3 regions of the Arthrobacter sp. StoSoilA2 genome follow, and region 1 is predicted to be linked to each of the others. Evidence: riboswitches for the same ligand, from Rfam matches in the RefSeq annotation. Region 1 holds a riboswitch; each other region holds the start of a gene.
What was found. Region 1 has a riboswitch for cyclic di-AMP ahead of LDN82_RS03960 (hypothetical protein). Riboswitches for the same ligand answer to the same signal wherever they lie in the genome.
Positions count from the first base shown of each region.

Region 2: linked by a shared signal. The riboswitch ahead of LDN82_RS20845 (hypothetical protein) and the one ahead of LDN82_RS03960 (hypothetical protein) in region 1 are both predicted to bind cyclic di-AMP.
Region 3: linked by a shared signal. The riboswitch ahead of LDN82_RS04945 (C40 family peptidase) and the one ahead of LDN82_RS03960 (hypothetical protein) in region 1 are both predicted to bind cyclic di-AMP.

Region 1 covers NZ_AP024643.1:819,844-826,040, forward strand. Annotated here, with positions in the region: gene LDN82_RS03945 (HAD-IA family hydrolase) at 1-543, shown strand, start outside; gene LDN82_RS03950 (pyridoxal-dependent decarboxylase) at 594-1,985, shown strand; gene LDN82_RS03955 (MerR family transcriptional regulator) at 1,996-2,754, opposite strand; gene LDN82_RS03960 (hypothetical protein) at 2,952-3,764, opposite strand; cyclic di-AMP (ydaO/yuaA leader) riboswitch at 3,768-3,952, opposite strand; gene LDN82_RS03965 (HAMP domain-containing sensor histidine kinase) at 4,062-5,555, opposite strand; gene LDN82_RS03970 (response regulator transcription factor) at 5,559-6,197, opposite strand, start outside.
Region 2 covers NZ_AP024643.1:4,565,368-4,571,564, forward strand. Annotated here, with positions in the region: gene LDN82_RS20825 (alpha/beta hydrolase) at 1-668, shown strand, start outside; gene LDN82_RS20830 (DUF6480 family protein) at 793-1,080, shown strand; gene LDN82_RS20835 (ATP-dependent DNA ligase) at 1,160-2,227, opposite strand; gene LDN82_RS20840 (hypothetical protein) at 2,275-2,508, shown strand; cyclic di-AMP (ydaO/yuaA leader) riboswitch at 2,638-2,789, shown strand; gene LDN82_RS20845 (hypothetical protein) at 2,792-4,177, shown strand; gene LDN82_RS20850 (AEC family transporter) at 4,423-5,343, opposite strand; gene LDN82_RS20855 (helix-turn-helix domain-containing protein) at 5,487-6,197, opposite strand, start outside.
Region 3 covers NZ_AP024643.1:1,047,940-1,054,136, forward strand. Annotated here, with positions in the region: gene LDN82_RS04935 (metal-dependent transcriptional regulator) at 1-335, shown strand, start outside; cyclic di-AMP (ydaO/yuaA leader) riboswitch at 525-766, shown strand; gene LDN82_RS04940 (M23 family metallopeptidase) at 771-1,601, shown strand; cyclic di-AMP (ydaO/yuaA leader) riboswitch at 1,726-1,910, shown strand; gene LDN82_RS04945 (C40 family peptidase) at 1,915-2,643, shown strand; gene LDN82_RS04950 (NlpC/P60 family protein) at 2,742-3,494, shown strand; gene LDN82_RS04955 (HNH endonuclease) at 3,821-4,321, shown strand; gene LDN82_RS04960 (NTP transferase domain-containing protein) at 4,379-5,284, shown strand; gene LDN82_RS04965 (molybdopterin molybdotransferase MoeA) at 5,281-6,197, shown strand, end outside.

The sequences.
Region 1 (6,197 bases):
TACAACGAGATCCTGCGGACGTCCCACGGCGTGCAAGCAGGCGATACTGTGCGCCGGTATGCTCCAGCAGGAGCCGATCTTGAAGCCTTGACTGCCGAGCTCGGCCAGATGGAACGAACGCGGACCGACGGCGTGATTGCCCTCCCTGGCGCCGAAGCGCTGCTCGCTGCCTTGCCGGACGACGCCATTGCGCTCGTCACATCCGCGGACCGCATCCTTGCCGATATCCGGATGAAGGCCGCTGGCCTTTCCATGCCAACTACTGCGGTCACCGCCGAAGGCGTTACGCGCGGCAAGCCGCACCCGGAGGGGTACCTCAAAGCCGCAGCATTGCTGGGCGCGGAACCAGCCGACGTCGTGGTTTTTGAGGACGCCCCGGCAGGTATCGCAGCCGCCCGGGCCGCCGGGATGCGAACCGTGGTGGTCGGCGACGCCGGTGGCGAGCTTGAGCCGGGCATGTGGCGTATCCCCGACTACTCCGCAGTCACCGTCACTGCCGTGAAGGACGACGACGGCGGTCACCTCATCAGCTTCACGCTTTAGTCTGTTCGCCTCCGCTGTTCCAACCAGTGAAGCGGGAGTAGGCTGTGCGCATGTCTGCGTTGCCGGAGGCGTACGGTGCTGCACTGGAGCGGGCCATGGCGCACGCTACGGATTGGCTTGCATCGGTGCCCGGCCGTTCTGTCCGGCCCACGTCCGACGCCGACCAAGTCGCTTCGAGCCTTCTTTCGAGACTTCCCGATGAAGCAACGGACGCGGCTGACGTAGTAGATGAGCTCGCCGCATTGGCTGAGCCCGGGTTGATGGCAATCCAGTCCGGACGCTTCTACGGCTGGGTCATGGGCGGGACGTTGCCCGCTGCCATGGCTGCAGATTGGCTTGTCTCGGCATGGGACCAAAATGCCGGGCTCAGGTTTGCGACCCCGGCCGCCGCCGCGATCGAGGAATCCGCAGCGGCGTGGCTCCTGGAGTTATTGGATCTTCCGCGAGGGTCCGACGTCGGATTCACCACTGGCGCTACCACCGCCAACTTCGCCGGGCTGGCTGCCGGGCGTCAATACCTGATGGACGAGGCAGGGTGGGACCTCGCGGACCTGGGCCTGACCGGGGCGCCCCGGATCACCACGTTTGCAGGCCGCGAACGGCACGCCGCCGTGGACCTCGCCCTGCGGTACCTGGGGCTGGGAGCCTGCGTTCCCGTGGACACTGACGATCAAGGCAGGATCCTGCCGGAGGCACTCGCGGATGCCATGGATGAACAACCCGGCCCTTCCCTCGTGTGCCTGCAGGCAGGCAATCTGCATTCCGGAGCGTTCGATCCGATGTCCGAAGCCATTGCTGTAGCCCATGACCGCGAGGCCTGGGTGCATGTGGATGGCGCATTTGGATTGTGGGCTGCGGTCAGCCCACAACTGCGCGGGCGGCTGGCCGGAGTAGAGGCAGCCGATTCGTGGGCCACCGATGCCCACAAAACATTGAACGTCCCGTACGACTGTGGCTTGGCCATCGTCTCCCGGCCGGAAGCGCTGAGACGCGCCTTCAGCGTCCACACGAGCTACCTCATTGCAACGGAGACCGGACTGGGCGATCCGTTCGACAAAGTTCCGGAACTGTCCCGTAGGGCCCGGGGCATCCCGGTATGGGCTGCCCTCCGTCAGTTGGGCCGGTCCGGAGTCATTGCCATGGTGGACAGGCTTGCAGCAAACGCCCGCGCGTTGGCGGAAGGCCTCGCTGGTATCCCGGGCGTGGAAATTCTCAACGATGTCGTTTTCACGCAAGTATCGGTCGTCTTCGGAAGTGATGACCGCACACGCCGCGTTACTCAGCGGCTCATGGCCGAAGGCATTGTGTGGATGTCCGGTTCCTCGTGGCGCGGACGCGATATCCTGCGAATTTCGGTGAGTAACTGGTCCACGGACGCAGGTGACGTAGCTGCCTCCATCGCAGCCGTTCGAGGTGCGGCAGAGGCCGAACCGGAAGCATAGAGGCGTCCTGTTACAAGGCCGAGCGCGCCTTCTCCAGGTATGCCATCAACCCGCCCAGCTGCTCAGCGGTCCACGGCAGTCCCGCGCTGATGGCCTGGCTGTTTTCCTGCCAGGTTGCACGTGCTGCGGCTTTGGTGTCCTCACTGGAGTGGAACATGGAACCTATGCCGTCCCATGAGCGCACCCATTCCTGGACTGAGGGGTCCGTGACGGGCCTGTCGGCTTGGACGTGCGCCAGTCCTTCTTCCACAAGGGCAGCCCACTGCTTCTTGGCAGCTTCGACTTTTTCTGCGCCGAGTTCTTCCCGCTTGTCCGCGAGTTGCTGGCGTTGTTCGGCTGTGAAGTTGTTTTCGAGCACGGTAATCATCTCCAACGTTGACATGAATTGTTCAGGGGTGGGCATGGCGTGTCCGTCCATGCGTGACAACAGCTCGCCCAAACGGTTTTGGAGCGCTTGGAGTTGCCGGGCGTGCTCCTGCACATGGACCAGCTGCTGTTGGAGGAGGCCCCGAAGGGACTCCAGATCATCCTCGGGCGCTTGCAGCGCCTTGCCGATGGCCGCGAGCGGAAGCCCCAGCATCTGAAGCGATCTGATCCGGTATAGCCGGCGTAGGTCGCCCTCCGAATACCTGCGATGACCGGACGATGTCCTTTGGCTTGCGGACAGCAGCCCGATCTCGTCGTAGTGGTGGAGCGTCCGCACGCTGACACCACATGCTGTGGCCAGCTCACCGATGCTCCACGGCCCGGATCCTGTTGTTCCCGTCATGGGCACAACGCTAAGTCCTGACGCAACGTCAGGTGCAAGTGGGTGTGAAACCCGGAAGGCACATTTAACGCGAAAACCGCCCCGCCTCCCGCCCGGGCGCATCAGTACTGCTGCGAACGGCGGAAAGCGGGGCGGCAATCGGGCCCTGCATGGTTTGAGCCCGCTGGGGTGGGCTCAAGCCTGCTTATTGAGTCGGCTTAGTACCAGTTGTTGGCCAAGTGGAAGGCAAGGGCCGCCGAGGGGGAGCCGTAGCGTTCCTTGATGTAGTTCAGGCCCCACTTGATCTGGGTCTGGTAGTTGGTCAGCCAGTCATCGCCTGCGGTTGCCATCTTCGAAGCGGGCAATGACTGCACGATTCCGTAGGCACCACTGGAGGTGTTGGTCGCGGTGGTCCGCCAGTTGGATTCCTTCTCCCACAGTGTGTTCAGGGCAGTCATTTCACCCGGACCCCAGCCGTAGTTGGCGAGGATGCTGGCGGCGTATGCCTTGGCAGCGGCGGGATCGTCCACGGCCTTGGGAGTGGCGGCTGCGGCTGCGGCTGCAGCAGCGGCGGCATCGGCAGCCTGCTTGGCGGCTGCATCAGCGGCAGCCTTTTCGGCGGCGGCCTGTGCGGCAGCTGCCTGGTCGGCGGCGGCTTTCTCGGCCGCAGCCTTTTCGGCGGCGGCTTGTGCCGCAGCTGCCTGGTCTGCAGCGGCCCTGTCTGCAGCGCCCTTCTTGGCAGCAGCATCCAAGGACGCTGAGATTTCAGCTGTTTTGTTGCTGGCCTGGGCGGTAGCCTGCGTCTCGGACGCCCGGCTCGTTTCGGGGAGATTGAATGCGGCGTTTGCGGCCTGGCCAAGCGATGCGACGCCCAATGCTGCGGCAACGACTCCTGCAACAACGGACATTCGTTGCCCGGTCTTGCCGCGGCGTGCAGCGTTCTTCAGAACGGTTTGCGACTTCGTCAGGGGAGCGTTGTGATCGTCACGGTGACGCGCGGAAGGGCGCGTCTGATCGTTGAATTCAGACATGTGTGATTACCTCTCAGCGCCTGCGGAGTTAGCTGTCGGGTTCGGATGAGGTCATCCGGCCGCGCGCGTAGCTGCGGCTTCACCCCAAGGGCAAGGAAAGTACTGTGCCCGGAGACTCTGGGTCCCCCGTCTCTGCCTCGAATGAGAACGGAACTCCGGGAAGTGGCAGAGCTCGGCGCATCCCGGGTGTGGGCCAGTTAGGGGCGACCCACCCTTTCGAAGGTACAGGAGGTTTCGGCTTAAGTCACATTTGGGTAACAGAGATCACGTTCACGGCGAGTCATGTTGCCTGATTCGTTATATGCGTTCGTTCAAAGCTGCGGGGAGTCGGAGAGTGAACTCCGTGCGTCCCGGCTGGGACGTTACTTCCACACTGCCGCCATGCGCCTGGACGATGGATTCGACGATTGACAAGCCCAATCCGGAGGTCCCTTCCGACCCCGATCTCGCCGCGTCAGCCCGGGCAAAACGCGAGAAGATTCGCCCCTGGAAAGCAGTCGGAATACCAGGCCCGTTGTCCGTGACGGTGACCACCGCGCTACCGTCGGCGGAAAGCATGACGCCTGCGACCACCGTGGTACCTGGATCGGTGTGCTTGCGGGCGTTGGACAGCAGATTGGCCAGCACCTGATGCAGCTGGGTTGCGTCCCCGCGCACCGTAATGGGCTCGTCAGGGAGTTGTAGCTTCCAGATGTGGTCCGGTGCCATCACCTTTTCGTCGCTGACTGTCTCGATCACCAGCTGCGTCAGGTCCACATCCGTGACCTTCAACGGCTGGCCTTCATCCAGGCGCGCCAACAACAACAGGTCCTCCACAAGCGTGGTCATCCGTTCCGACTGGCTCTGGACCCGCGCCAGCGACTTCCTGCCGTCCTCCGTGAAGTTCTCCGTCATACGAAGCAGCTCGGTGTATCCACGGATGGCGGTCAGCGGTGTCCGAAGTTCGTGGGAGGCATCGGCAACGAACTGCCGGACCTTGGTTTCGCTCTCCTGACGGGCTTCCAGGGCCCTGGAAACGTTGTTGAGCATTTGGTTCAAAGCGTGGCCCACGCTGCCAACTTCAGTTCCAGGATGAGCGGCCGACGGCGGTACGCGCACCGCGAGTGCCACCTCACCGGCGTCGAGGGGAAGGCGCGATACTTTCGTTGCAACCTCCGAGAGTTGCTCCAGTGGCCGCATGGTCCGGCGGATGATGACGGTGCCGGCGAGGCCGATCAGCACCAGGCCGCCAAGTGAAACAAACACCATGGTCCATACCAGCGAGGCCTCGGCATTTTGCTTGTCAGCCAACGGCAGGCCTGTCGCAATCACATCGCCGTAGTTGGTCTCAACTGCCACCAGCCGATAGTCGCCGTTGGACAATGAACGGTCTACGGGCCGGTTGTCGCGGGGGAGCGATAGCAGGATCTGCTTGTCTTCTGCCGAGAGTGCGACGCGGCGACCGTTTGCGTTGAGGAAGCCCGAGTTGATGACCGTGGAACCATCGATCCTCGCGTTAAGTGTCCCGGCGCCTTGGCCACGGGCCTCCAGCGGATCCGGCCGACCGCTGGAGGGAAAGTTCGACGGCGGCCTGCCGAAGTCATTCGCGCGGCCTGATGCCTGCTCCAACTGCTTGTCGAGCTGTTTGTTGAAGTACATGTCCATGGAGGCGTAACTAACCACTCCAACTGCACCGCAAATCGCCACCAGCAATGCCATCGCCACCAGGACCAACCGCGTGCGCAGATGCCAGGTGGAGGGATTGAGCCAGTTCCGCTGGGTCTTGCGGGCTACTCCGGAAGAGGTGGACAAGATTCAGTCCGCAGGCTTGATGACGTAGCCAGCGCCACGGATGGTGTGGATCATTGGCGGGTGGTTGGCTTCGATTTTCTTGCGCAGGTAGGAAATGTACAGTTCCACGATGTTGGCCTGCCCGCCGAAGTCATAGTCCCAGACGCGGTCAAGGATCTGTGACTTGCTGACCACCCGCTTGGGGTTCTCCATGAGATAACGAAGAAGCTCAAACTGCGTTGCCGTGAGCTGGATGTCCTCGCCGGCGCGCGAAACCTCCCGTGTGTCCACGTTGAGGGTGAGATCACCCACTACCAGTTCCGCGGTATCCATGGCCGCAACGCCCGAGCGTTGTACGAGACGGTGCAGGCGCAGGAGAACCTCCTCCATGCTGAAGGGCTTGGTGACGTAGTCGTCCCCGCCGGCGGCCAGGCCAACGATGCGGTCCTGGACAGCGTCCTTGGCCGTGAGGAACAGTGCGGGCACTTCCGGCGCGAAGGCGCGGATCCGGTTGAGGACCTCGACGCCGTCGAATCCTGGAAGCATCACGTCCAGCACCAGCACGTCGGGGCGGAAGTCCTTGGCAAGCTTCACAGCTTCCGGTCCATCGGCTGCCACCGCTACGGACCAGCCTGCCATGCGAAGGCCCATGCTCATGAGCTC
Region 2 (6,197 bases), 1.2 Mb from region 1:
TCCACGGCATCGGCGTCTCGCACCGCTACCTTGCGCGCCTTCACGGCGTCCTGGCAGCGGGCGCACCCACCTTCTCGCTGGACCTTCCAGGTTTTGCGGGTACTCCCAAGCCCGGGCGGCAACTGTCCGTGGAAGACTACGGCGCGTTCATCGCAGAAGCACTGAAGGCCTGCGGCATCGAGTCGTACATCCTGGTAGGACACTCGATGGGCGTGCAGTTCGCCATTGAAGCGGCCCTCCATGCGCCTGAACGCGCCTTGCATCTTGTCCTCATGGGTCCCGTGGTTGACTCACGCCACAAGAACGTGGGGCGGCAGTCGCTTGCCCTGTTCCTGGATGGCCTTCTCCGCGAAAGCCCATCGTCCAACTGGATCGTGATCACGGACTACCTGCAATGCGGGCCCCGCTGGTACCTCACCGAGTTGCCGGTAATGATGAAGTACCCGACCGAGAAGCAGTTGGCCAAAGTCCGGACTCCCGTGCTGGTGCTTCGAGGGAGCCGCGATCATGTGGCCGGGCCGGAGTGGGCGCTTAAGCTCTCCCGCGCGGTGCCCCAAGGGCGCCTCGTTGAAATCCCCGGAGTTGGACACGTCGCCCAACACATGCGGCCGAAGGCCGTGGCCGACGCCATCATGAGCTTCGTCGCTGCCACCTCCCGCCAGAGTTAGGCACTGATGCAAGCACTGATGCACGACGGCGGAACCCGGCGTGGGTGCCCCTTGTTGGGTTTGCGATCTGGAGACTAGGCTGGCCGGGCAAGCACAATAGTAAGTTTGCTTAGGAAGGGTGACCATGACCAGCTATGACCCTGAGGACGATCCCCGGACCTTCGGAGTTTCCGGCGACGCCGAGCCAGCCGACACGACAGGCGACACCGCTGGCGTCACTGCCGGCGACACCGACGATGTCCACACGGATCCCGACATGCGCCAGGACGAGGACGACGATCCTGCAGCTTCCGCCAACCCCGATCCCCTGGACGGCAACGTCACGGGACTTGAGCCTGGAGGCGGCGTACCGCCGGGCGAAACCCCACCCGCGGAGGGCAGCATGAGCAGCGACCAAGGACACGAAGAGTAGCTCGTCCCCAAGCCGCTATCCCGTCGATGGCCAGCAACGTATCAGCGGCCCAGCAACGTATTAGCGGGGGCAACTCCGGTTACGGCAGACTCAGTATCTCCCCGAGGTCATAATCAGCTGGCTCCTCCAGCTGCGAATAGGTACAGCTCTCCGGAGTCCGGTCCGGCCGCCATCGACGAAACTGGGTGGTGTGCCGGAACCGGTCGCCTTCCATGTAGTCATAGGCAACCTCGATGACGAGCTCGGGCCGAAGGGGAACAAAGGAGAAGTCCTTGCCGCCGCTCCACCGGCTTTGCGCGCCCGGCATCCGGGAACCAGTAGCGGCGGCATCTCCTTGGTCGGCCCACTGACCCCAAGGATGCTCGCTGAACTCCGTCTGGTATGGCTCAAGTTCAGCCACCAGGCTTTCGCGCTTGGCCATGGGAAATGAAGCCACCACCCCCACGTGCTGCAGCTGACCGGCGTCGTTATACAGCCCAAGCAGCATCGACCCGACAACCTTTCCCGTTTTATGCCAGCGGAATCCGGCCACCACGCAGTCCGCGGTCCGTTCATGCTTGGTTTTGAACATGACGCGCTTATTCGGTTGATACGTCCCCTCGAGCGGTTTGGAAAGTATGCCGTCAAGCCCAGCACCTTCGAGCTGCACGAACCACTCCTGTGCTTGATCAATGTCCGTCACCGCCGGTGTTACGTAAACGGGCGCCTCAGCCTTGGCCAGTGCCTTCTCCAAGGCGGCGCGACGCTCGGAAAACGGCTTGTCCATGAGGTTCTCGTCTCCCAGGGCTAGGACGTCGAATCCGATGAAGGAGGACGGGGTGCTTTCGGCCAGCATCCGCACACGACTGTCGGCGGGATGGATGCGCTGCTGAAGACCCTCGAAGTCGAGCCTGTTCCCGGTTATGAGGACGATCTCGCCGTCGATCACGCATTTGTCCGGGAGATTCTTCCGAAGGGCTTCCACCAGCTCAGGGAAATACCGTGTCATAGGACGTTCGTTTCGGCTACCCAGGATGATCTCATCGCCATCTTTGAAAACGATGGTCCTGAACCCGTCCCACTTTGGCTCAAAATGGCCCACATCAGGGATCGAAGGAACAGACTTGGCAAGCATGGGCGAAATGGGCGGCATCACTGGGAGGTCCATACGACTATGTTCTACCTGCCGCCCGCGGCGGAAGCTAGTCTTGGGCCATGGATATCTTGGCCGTACTAGTGGCAGTGCTGGCAGCACCTGCCCTCATTGCGGCCCTTTGGTTCTGGGTCTTGCGCCAGAACAGCAAGGGTAAAGTCCGGCGCGGCGCCACGGGTGGGATGCTTGGTGTGGCCGACGAAATTTTCCGACCCGAGACCCATTACGCACACCAAGTCCAAAGGATCCAGTACGAGCTGCCAGCCCCGGCTCCGGCCCCGGAGCCTAAGTCCTAACGGGCCTTCGAGCCGGAAGGCGTCCCGCCCGTTACATTAATGTGACTTTGCTATGCCGCTCATGTACCGTCGAAGAGCGACCCTCATCTCCGCTGGGCCGCTTCCGGGTTGACGCCGAGCTCTGCCGCAAACCGGAATCCGCCAGACCCGCGGCAGAGACGGGGGACCCAGAGTTCCCGGGCCTGATTTTTCCCTAGGCCCTTGGGGTGAAGCCGCCATGTGCGGCCGGACGGCCTCGTCCGAACCCGACAGCTAACCTCGCAGGCGTTGAGAGGCAACCACCATGTCCCCAACCATGGATCAGCCGCGCCGCGCCCAAATAGCGCGCGAGCGTACCCAGCCAACCGGACGCCGTCGGGCCCAACCCAGCGGATCCTCCACCAGCACGCCGGAAGCAGAAGCAGGTTTAGCAGGCGCGACGCCGGAACCCGCCACTGCTTCTATTCCCGCTTCTGCTTCCAATCCCCAAACGGCGGCACCCACCACGCGCGCGGCCGCTCGGGCGGCAGAGCGTGAACGGGCAGCCCAGGCAGCTATTTCTGCTGAGACAGTCCCCACTGAAACTGCTCCAGCAGAAACAGCACCAGCGGATTCTGCAACAGCGGACTCTGCTCCGGCGGACCCTGCTCCCGTTGAGCCGGCAACTGCTGCGATTCCAGCTGTTCAGGCGCCCGAACCCGTCGCGCCCGAACCCGCAGCGAATCCCGAACCTGCCACCGCTGCCATCCCGACCGTTCAGGCGCCCGAACCGGTCGCGCCCGAACCCGCAGCGAATCCCGAACCTGCCACCGCTGCCATCCCGATCGTTCAGGCTAAGAGCCCCGCACAGCTTGCCGCAGCCGCGACCGCCGCCTCTGGTCTCGCAAGCCGGAAAGCCCTTCGCGCACAGGAATCCGGGAGCGGTACGGCCCGAAAGGCGGCAACTGCTGGCGAAACCCCGGCAGGCGGCGCCCCTGCCTTCGGAGCTTCGTCCCTGGGAGCTTCGTCCTTGGGTGGGTCATCCTTCAGCCATGAACCACACGCCGTGCTCACCAAGGCCGCATCGGTCAAAACAATGGGCCAGCGCATGGCGGTCGTCGCTGGGGCCTTGGGCTTGGTATTGACCGTTGGCACCATGAGCCAGGCCTTCGAGCTTCCCTTCTTCGGGCAGGAAACGCCGGCCCAGGAAGCAAGCGACGCAAAGACGGGTAGCGACAGCAGGCAGTCAACTTCGGCTACCCCTGCACCCAGCTCGTCATACGCCAGCGCCTCCGCGTCGTCGGCCACCAGCGAGGCCGGAAAGCCGGCAACCGTAGCAACGCAGTCGTCAGGAGAGGCACCCGACCAGGCGCCGTCGTCGTCCCTTCCGACTCCGCAAGTGTCACTCGCGGATCCTGTTTGGGTGCCTTCGGCAGTCCCGTCGGCTGTTGTTCCCGTCCCGGGCGTGACAACTCCTGTTCCAACCCAGCCGGCCCCGAGCCCGGTTCCGTCGGACACGGTCACCACCCCACCTGCCACGACGACGCCGACCCCCACCGGCACTCCGGCACCTACTCCGGCACCCACTCCAACACAGGCTCCGGCGCCAAAGCCAAAGCCGACCGGCAGTCCCAGCACCACCACACCGTCCAGCGATTCACCCCTGGACCTGGACGGCATACTTGACGGCGCCACAGGGATCTTGAAATGAGCACGCGGCTTCCCAGGACCAGCGCGCACGTCGGATGGCATGGCCGGTACTGCAGCAGCAGCCGCACTGCCACCTTCCGCAATCGGATGGGCCGCTGGAGCTGCCAGCGGTTGCGCCGGGCCTAAGGAATCACAGGAACCGGAATCACGACAACAAGATGAGGCGGGCACCCGACCCTGAACTGCTCCACCCGGGTGCCTGCCTCTTTTGTTTCGTGTGTCGCTTTTTCCCGGCCTCGATCGCTTCTATCCAAGCAGCCACGCAACCATAACCAACGCCCCGATGCACAGGACTGTTGTACAGAGGATGACATCCCGGGCCATTGTCATCCCGCGTCCGTAGGGAGAAGCGAATAGGAAGACGTTCTGTGCGGTTGGCAGTGCGGCCATGATGACGCTGGCCAAGAGGTGCTGACCCTCCAAGCCGAACACGAAGCGCCCCAGCGCCCAGACCACCACTGGCATGCCAGCCACCTTCAAGGTGGTGGCAACTACGGTCTCCACGCGGCCATCGCCCTTTTGGAGCGGCGCCTTGCCAGCCAGCGACATGCCAAAAGCCAGCAGAACCATGGGGACGGCCGCGCCGGCCAGCATATCGATGGGTCTCTGAACGAGCTCCGGAGCCTCCCACCCGGTCAGGGCCATCACCACCCCCAGGCCCGAGGCGATAATCATGGGATTGGAGAAAGGCTGCAACAGCATCCGTTTCCACGAGATTCTTGTGCCGCCCGCCACGCCCAGGACGCTCAGGTAGAAGGGCGCCATGATCAGGAGTTGAACCAGAAGGACTGGAGCAACGTGCTGCGCCGTGCCCACTGCATACAGGGAAACAGGAATACCGATGTTGTTCGCGTTGGCATAACTGCTTGCCATGGCACCAACCGCCGTTTCCGCGACCGGCCGCCGGAAGAACAGAAAGCTCAGCAAACAATAGAGAAGGCCTATGACGGTTGCTGACAGGAGCGCAAGAGGGGCGTCGACGCCGAAGGCGGCACGAATGTCGCTTCCACCTACCACCGTGAACAGCAGTGCAGGATTGGTGATGTAGAAAGCCGTCCGGGTCAGTGCGCTTTGTACATCCGGGGCCAGCACTTTGTAGCGGGCGGCGAAGTAACCCACCGCGATGACCGAGGCGACGATGAGGATCCCCGACACAACGCCGCCCACAGTGCTCCTAAGAATTCGTCAGAAACCGTTTTCTCAGCGTAAGTGACGCCTGGAGGACTGTCCAATTCCGGCCGTTCCGCAGCACACGTTCTACAACACTCGGCGGCCCAAAACACTTGGCGGCCTGAAACCCTGGATATTCGCTAGATCCGGGGCCGCGAAGCCCAGCGCTGTGCCTTCAGTGCAGCGTGCAACTCGAGCCTGATGGCCCCGCTCAACGGATCAGCTCCGATGAGTTGGCGGATCCGGCCAAGGCGGTTGTAGATGCTGCTCCTGTGCAGATGAAGTTTCGCTGCGACGTCCTGCACTGAGCTGTCGTTGTCATAGAGCAGTTCCAGCACGGGCAGGAGTTCGCCGTTCTTGTCCTGGTCCTCCAACGTCCGGAAATGAACGGAACCCGTGTCATCCCAACCGCCCGGCGCCTGAAGACGATCGAAGAGTTGATACACGCCCACCGCCCGGCTCTCCACCAATTCCCCCAGGGGCGGATCCACGGCTGCGGCCTGGGCTGCCACTTTCGATTGCCTGTAGGCGCCCGCCAGTTGCCGGATAACCTGGAACGGCTCACTGATGCCCAGGATCACCCGGTCCACTTTGCGGCCAGCCCGCTTTGCAAGCTCCAATTGATAGTGCACCAGAACCTGGGCGTGATCAGCCCGGCCACCGGATTCGCGGAACAGGACAACGGAATGGGTCTCCGTCCCGGCGCTGAACAGCGCGGCGTTGACACCAATGGTGGACTGCAACGCTGCTGTTCGGTGCGTTAGCGTTGCGGCAATGGGGTCGACGTCGGTTCCGCCGCCATCCGCGTCCAGGATGGTCACCAGTTGCCAAGGACCGCGGCCTTGGATCTC
Region 3 (6,197 bases), 230 kb from region 1:
AGCACCCCACAGAGTCACCATATGGCAATCCTATTCCGGGCTTGGAAGCCCTTGGCGGCCTCGCCAACAAGCCTCTTTCCCGCGTGGACGTGAACCTGCTGCATGCGATGGACGGGTACGCTGCCGATTCGCGTGTAGTGGTCAGCCGGCTTGCTGAACCCATCCAGGTTGAGCCCGAGCTCCTCACCCAGCTCGATGAAGGCGGAATTCGTCCTGGCGCAACCGTCTCCTTGGAACGGGTGGGGGAGTACATCTCCGTCCGCGTTCCGGGCATTGAAGGAGCACTGGAGTTGCCTCCCGAGGTCGCTGCGCACGTCTTCGTCGCCGTCAGCTGACTCTGACTTGCCCTGACCACGGGAGTGTCGGATCTCACTTTGTGGTGGTTGGCGCGCGTGTGACCTGCGGCTTTCCGCGACTGATGATATGGAGCACCCGCAACACGGTCGTTTTGGAAAGATAACGAATTTATTACTGCGGGCTTTAATCACCTATAGTTATCTACTAGCGCCGATACCAAAGCGTTACCTGATCTGGAGCCGAGCTCTGCCAGCAGATCAGGTGTGTCATCAACTACTGGCAGAGGCGGGGGAACCACAAGCGGCTGCCTAAAGAAGCAGCCTTGGGGTGAAGTCCGCAGCAGAAGTGCCTACTAACGCAAGTCCTTCCGGGGATACCTGTGTGCCGTTTGCGCTTCGTGCGGACCGGGTCTTTGAACTCTCTGACCCGAATCCGACAGCTAACTTCGCAGGCTTTCCAGAGAGGAACAGAGTTTGACATCGCAGAACGTCAGGGGCCGTCGCCGTGCGTCCGGCCCCACTGCTGAGCTGCGGCCAGCCCGCGCCGCAATGGAGATCCGGCCACGCGACACCCCGCGTCAGGTGCGCCGCCGTAAGAGCCCGTTGCGCCAGGTAGCCGACTTCGCGTCAGCCAGTGGTGTAGGGCAGAAGGCCGGTGTCGCGCTTGCAGCCACCGGACTTGCCCTGACTGTAGGTCTGCCTGCCACAAGCCCCGTCATGGCCACGTCGGAATCGGGCCAGACCGAGGCGGCGCTCTCCGTGCCCGGTGGCAGCCAGCCCGAAGTTTCTGCAGCAGCCTCTGCCAAAATCGATTTCAGTCGTGCCGCAGTGGCCACAGCCGCTGACCCGGACGGCAAGCTCAAGCAGCTGTTGAGCGCCCAGTCAGCGGGGAGCATTCAGCGTGCTTCCTCACTTGGCACCTTGGGAAGTCCTCTGGACAAGCTGGTCACGGCATCGCCGTTTGGCTACCGCGTCAGCCCCCTTACCGGCGGCACCGGTGACTTCCACCGTGGCCAGGACTTCGTGGCCCAGTGCGGAACCGCCGTCCACGCCGCCGCTGCAGGCAAGGTCACGTTCGCCGGGTGGCATGAGTACGGCGGAGGCAATCGCGTTGTGATTGATCACGGCAACGGCCTTGAGACCACGTACAACCACCTGTCGTCCTTCAACGTCAAGGTGGGGCAGACTGTCAGCCGCGGCGATACCGTCGCGCTGAGTGGCACCACAGGAGCATCTACCGGCTGCCACCTCCACTTCGAGGTCCAGGTAAACGGCGAAGTCGTAGATCCCATGGGCTGGCTCTGAGCAATTTGATGGTTGTCTCTCGCATCCATGACACGCCCCGTGACCTGAATGTGACATTCACGAACATCTGTTGTACCGTCTAAAGCGCATCGGCTTTTTAGGGGGCCGGTGCACTTGAGTGGATTGCCTAGCTCTGCCACCACTCGAGGTCCGTTCGCAAAAATCGTCTGGCAGGGGCGGGGGAACCAATTTTGGTCTTCGAGTCAGAAGACCTTGGGGTTAAGTCGCAAAAGCTTCCTTGAAGCCGCGCGGCCGGATGACTCCCATCCGAATCCGACAGCTCACCTCGCAGGCATTGGGAGAGGCTACCTTCGTGTCATCACGCACTACCCCTGCGCGCCATCGCGCCGAATTGGTTCGCACGAACCCGTTGAACACCCTTTCCAAGGCTGTCTCAACCAATGCAGGCACCGTAGGCCGCCAAGCCGCCGTTCTGGCCGCAGCCTCGGGGCTCGTTCTCAGTGTTGGACTCCCGGCCCAGGCCGCTGACACCGACGTTTCGAAGTCGGAATCTTCCAGCACCCAGCAGTTGGTCGCCACCGCAGTTGTTACCGCGGAGCCCACCGCAACGGTTTCCTTCGAAAGCCCCGTTGTGGTCACCAAGGAAGCTCCCAAGGTTCAGCGGGCCTCCCAGCGCACGTCGACCGAAGACCAAGCGAACAGCACCCTCGGTGCCCTGTCCTCCAAGGCCAAGGATGCTGCTTCAAGCGCGGCAGCCTCCGGACTTGCAGCAATTGCCTACACCGGCATCGGCCACCCCTACGTTTGGGGCGGCACTTCCCCCAACGGCTGGGACTGCTCCGGATTTACCCAGTGGGTTTACGCCCAGGCCGGCATCAGCATCCCCCGCGTCAATGCCTGGACGATCATGACCCCCACCAGCACCCCTGCCCCTGGCGACCTCGTCGTTCAGAACGGCGGAGCCCACGTGGGCATCTACGTCGGCAACGGCATGATGATCAGCGCTTTGAACCCCAGCCAGGGCACGCTCCTGCACTCCGTGGCCTCCACAGGCACATCCTCGTTCTACACCCTCCGCTAGGAAATCCCATTCGGGGTAAGCCAGCATGCCCCCCAAGTGCTGGCAGCCCATAACCCGCGTGCGGTCCCAGCGTGCGCGGCTACGAAAAGAGAGTAATCATGACCAGTGCAAACAAGGTTGCACGGCATAGAGCTGAGGCCCCCAAGACCAGCTCACTTGCCGTCATTGCCAAGGCTGTCAGCGACAACGCCGGTGGCGTTGGCCGTCAGGCAGCAGTGATCGCAGCTGCGTCGGGCCTTGTCCTGACCAGCGGAGTCGCTGCAAATGCTGCGGACACCAACGTTCAGCGGGAATCTACGTCTGCCTCCACGCTTGACGTGCAGTCGGTTGCCCAGGCCACCATTGCTGCTGATTCCAGCGTTGCCATCTCCTATGAGCGCCCGGTGGTCAAGACTGAGGAAGCCCCGGCTCCCGTCGTCCAGAAGGCGGCTGCCAAGGAAGCTCCGGCTGCCGGTGGCACCGCAACTTTGGCGGTCAACGCTGACGCGTCCGCAGCCAAGGCGCCCGCTGCATCCAGCGGCCTCGGTGCAGCTATCGCTGCAGCGGCCTACGCACAGCTCGGCGTCACACAGGACTGCACCATGCTGGTGACCAACTCGCTGGCCGCGGTCGGTATTCACTTCCACGACTGGCCGGCCGGCTATCTCTCCCTCGGCCGCACGGTCAGTGCAGCTGAAGCCCAGCCCGGCGATCTCGCTTACTACGCCAACGGCGGCTATGGCGGAATGGCCCACATCGCGGTTTACGTCGGCAACGGCATGGCAGTCCACGGTGGATGGAACGGATCCACCACGGCACTGTTCAGCGTGAACGTTGGCTCCGGCCCAGTTTTCATCCGCGTCAACGGCTGATCACTTACTTTGCGGAACACCCCGTAGGCTCAGGCCGGCGGGGTGTTCTGCTTTAACCACCAGTTTTCGTGACAGCAAGAGAAGCGGGCTGCCGACACCCAAATCCGGGGGGCGCAAGTCCGATTCCGTGGCCTCAGGGAATGTGCGCGTCCTCTGCAAGGTGTCCCGCGCATGAATTTTCGCCAACACCACAGCCGAAACGACAGAAAAATTCGTTGATACGGCATACAAGTGCTTACCCTTGTGTTGTCGATCCACAGCCCGTACAAGCAGAGGGCAGCCGGCCCTCGTGCCCCTGACGGGTGCGGCCGTGAAGAGGTACGTGCATGCGCACACTCGTTCTGAATGCTGGATATGAACCGCTGGCGGTAGTAACCTTCCGCCGGGCGCTGGTCCTTGTGCTGACTGGAAAAGCTAGCGTAGTGGCCGAAGGCGACGAGCCTGTCGTCGGGCCACAGGAGATTCTCGGACGACCATCCGTGATCCTTCTCAACCGCTACATCCGGCCCCGGTACAACAGGATCACCGCCGTGAGCCGCCGCGGGGTACTCCGCCGCGACGGCCATCGCTGCGCCTACTGCGGGAAAACAGCCCACACCATAGACCACGTCCACCCCAAATCCAGGGGCGGCGCGGATTCCTGGGAAAACCTGGTTGCGGCGTGTTTGAAATGCAACAACGCCAAGAGTGACCACACGCTCGCCGAGATGGGTTGGAAACTTCGTTTCAAACCCGGCGTGCCCACAGGAACCATGTGGCAGATCAAAGAACTCGAGAAACCTGCGCCGGACTGGGACCCGTTCCTGTTGCCGGAATCCGCCGCCTGATCGATTTCTGTTGCCCTCCCGCCGTCCGGGTACTCTGGGCGGATGGAGTTCAACGCTGTGATTCTGGCGGGTGGCAGGGCCACCCGCCTCGGTGGCGTGCCCAAGCCCGGATTAACGTTCGACGGCGCCAGCCTCCTTTCGCATGCCCTGCAGGCCGCACGCGGAGCCTCCGCGGTGGTTGTGGTTGGTCCGGACACCTCTGGTATCGGCGATGTCCTGCCTGCTGGAGTTCTTAGTGCCCGGGAGGAGCCGGCCTTTGCTGGCCCTGCCGCTGCGATTGCTGCCGGTCTGGCGGCCCTTCATGAGGCGGCCGCTCTTCGGCAGGCAGTCAGCCCAGCGCCATGGACGCTCGTCCTGGCTTGCGACATGCCGCACGCCGCCAGGGGCATTGCGCCCCTGTGGGAAGAATTGCGTGCGCACCCCGAAGTGGAGGGCGCCATGGCCGTTTCAGCCGATGGCCGGCAACAGCCCCTCCTGGGGGTTTACAGCACCCGGGCTTTGGAACGGGAAGTTTCCGCAGCTTCTGCAACTTCGGGGTTAACGAACTCTTCAGTGTTCCGGCTGCTTGCTAGGCTGAACCTGCTGGCCGTTACTGTTCCCGATGGATCTACTGATGATGTGGACACATGGGAGGACGCTGCGGCCCTGGGCATACACAACGAGCAGGAGGCGGACATGAAGAGCCAGGAAGAGACGCTCGAGGACTGGTGCCGCACACTGTTGCAGGCCTTTGAGCTTGAGGGCGTTGACGTGGATATCAATGAAGTCCTCGCAGTGGCAGGAGTTGCCGCCCACTCCGTGGTGCGGCCTGCCGCGCCCCTGACTACGTTCATCGCCGGTTACGCTGCTGGTATGGCCAGGGGAATCGGCCAGGCGGCGGACGACACCGCCATGAGCGCAGCCCTTGACCTGGCCCGCCAGGTTGCCAAGCAATACCTGGAGCCCGGGACTGAGGCGGAATGACCGAGGCCCCCGGACAGGGCCACCACGCGGCACACACATGGCATGAGGCCCGGCAGCGCGCCTTCGACGTCGCTGCTCCGATCCCGCCAAGCCCGGTGCCACTGAAGGCCGCCTTGGGAAGGACGCTTGCCTCGGACGCGGTCGCCGTACAGGACATGCCGCACTATGCGTCCTCCGCCATGGACGGCTGGGCCGTCAACGGAACAGGTCCTTGGATTCTTGTTGAGCCCGGACACAGGCTTGCTCCCCACCAGGCCAGTCCCATCGTTACCGGGGGACTCATTCCGCCAGGCGCCAAGGCTGTTTTGCGCACCGAGAGCGGGGTCATTACCACCGACGACGACGGCCTTCCGATCCTTGCGCTTGGCGGGGCAGCGAAGCCGGGGGAGCCCCGCAATGGCCAGCACATACGCAAGGCTGCCGAAGAAGCTGCAGAGGGGGATGTGCTGCTCAAAGCCGGAACCATCCTCAATCCTGCGCACATTGCCTTGGCTGCCCTGGCCGGCCTGGATGAGCTGGAGGTCCTGGGGAAACCCTTGGTTCGGTTCCTCCTGACGGGCTCGGAAGTTGTGACGCAGGGCGTTCCCTTACCGGGCAAGGTCCGCGATACCTTCGGACCCCAACTTGGTGCCGTCGTCGAACTCCTGGGTGGCATTCCAGGGGAGCAACTTAAGGTAGGCGACAATTACGACGACTGGCTTGCGGCTTTGCAGGACACCGAGCCTGAACCCGCAGAACCATATGCCACAGCGGAGCCGCCGGCCGACGTCGTTATTACTACGGGCGGGACCGGACGCTCCGGGACGGACCATTTCAGGAGAGCCGTGGCTGAACTGGGTGGCCGGCTGCTGATCGATGGCATTGCCATGCGTCCGGGGCACCCTGCCGTATTGGCGGAGCTTCCGGACGGGCG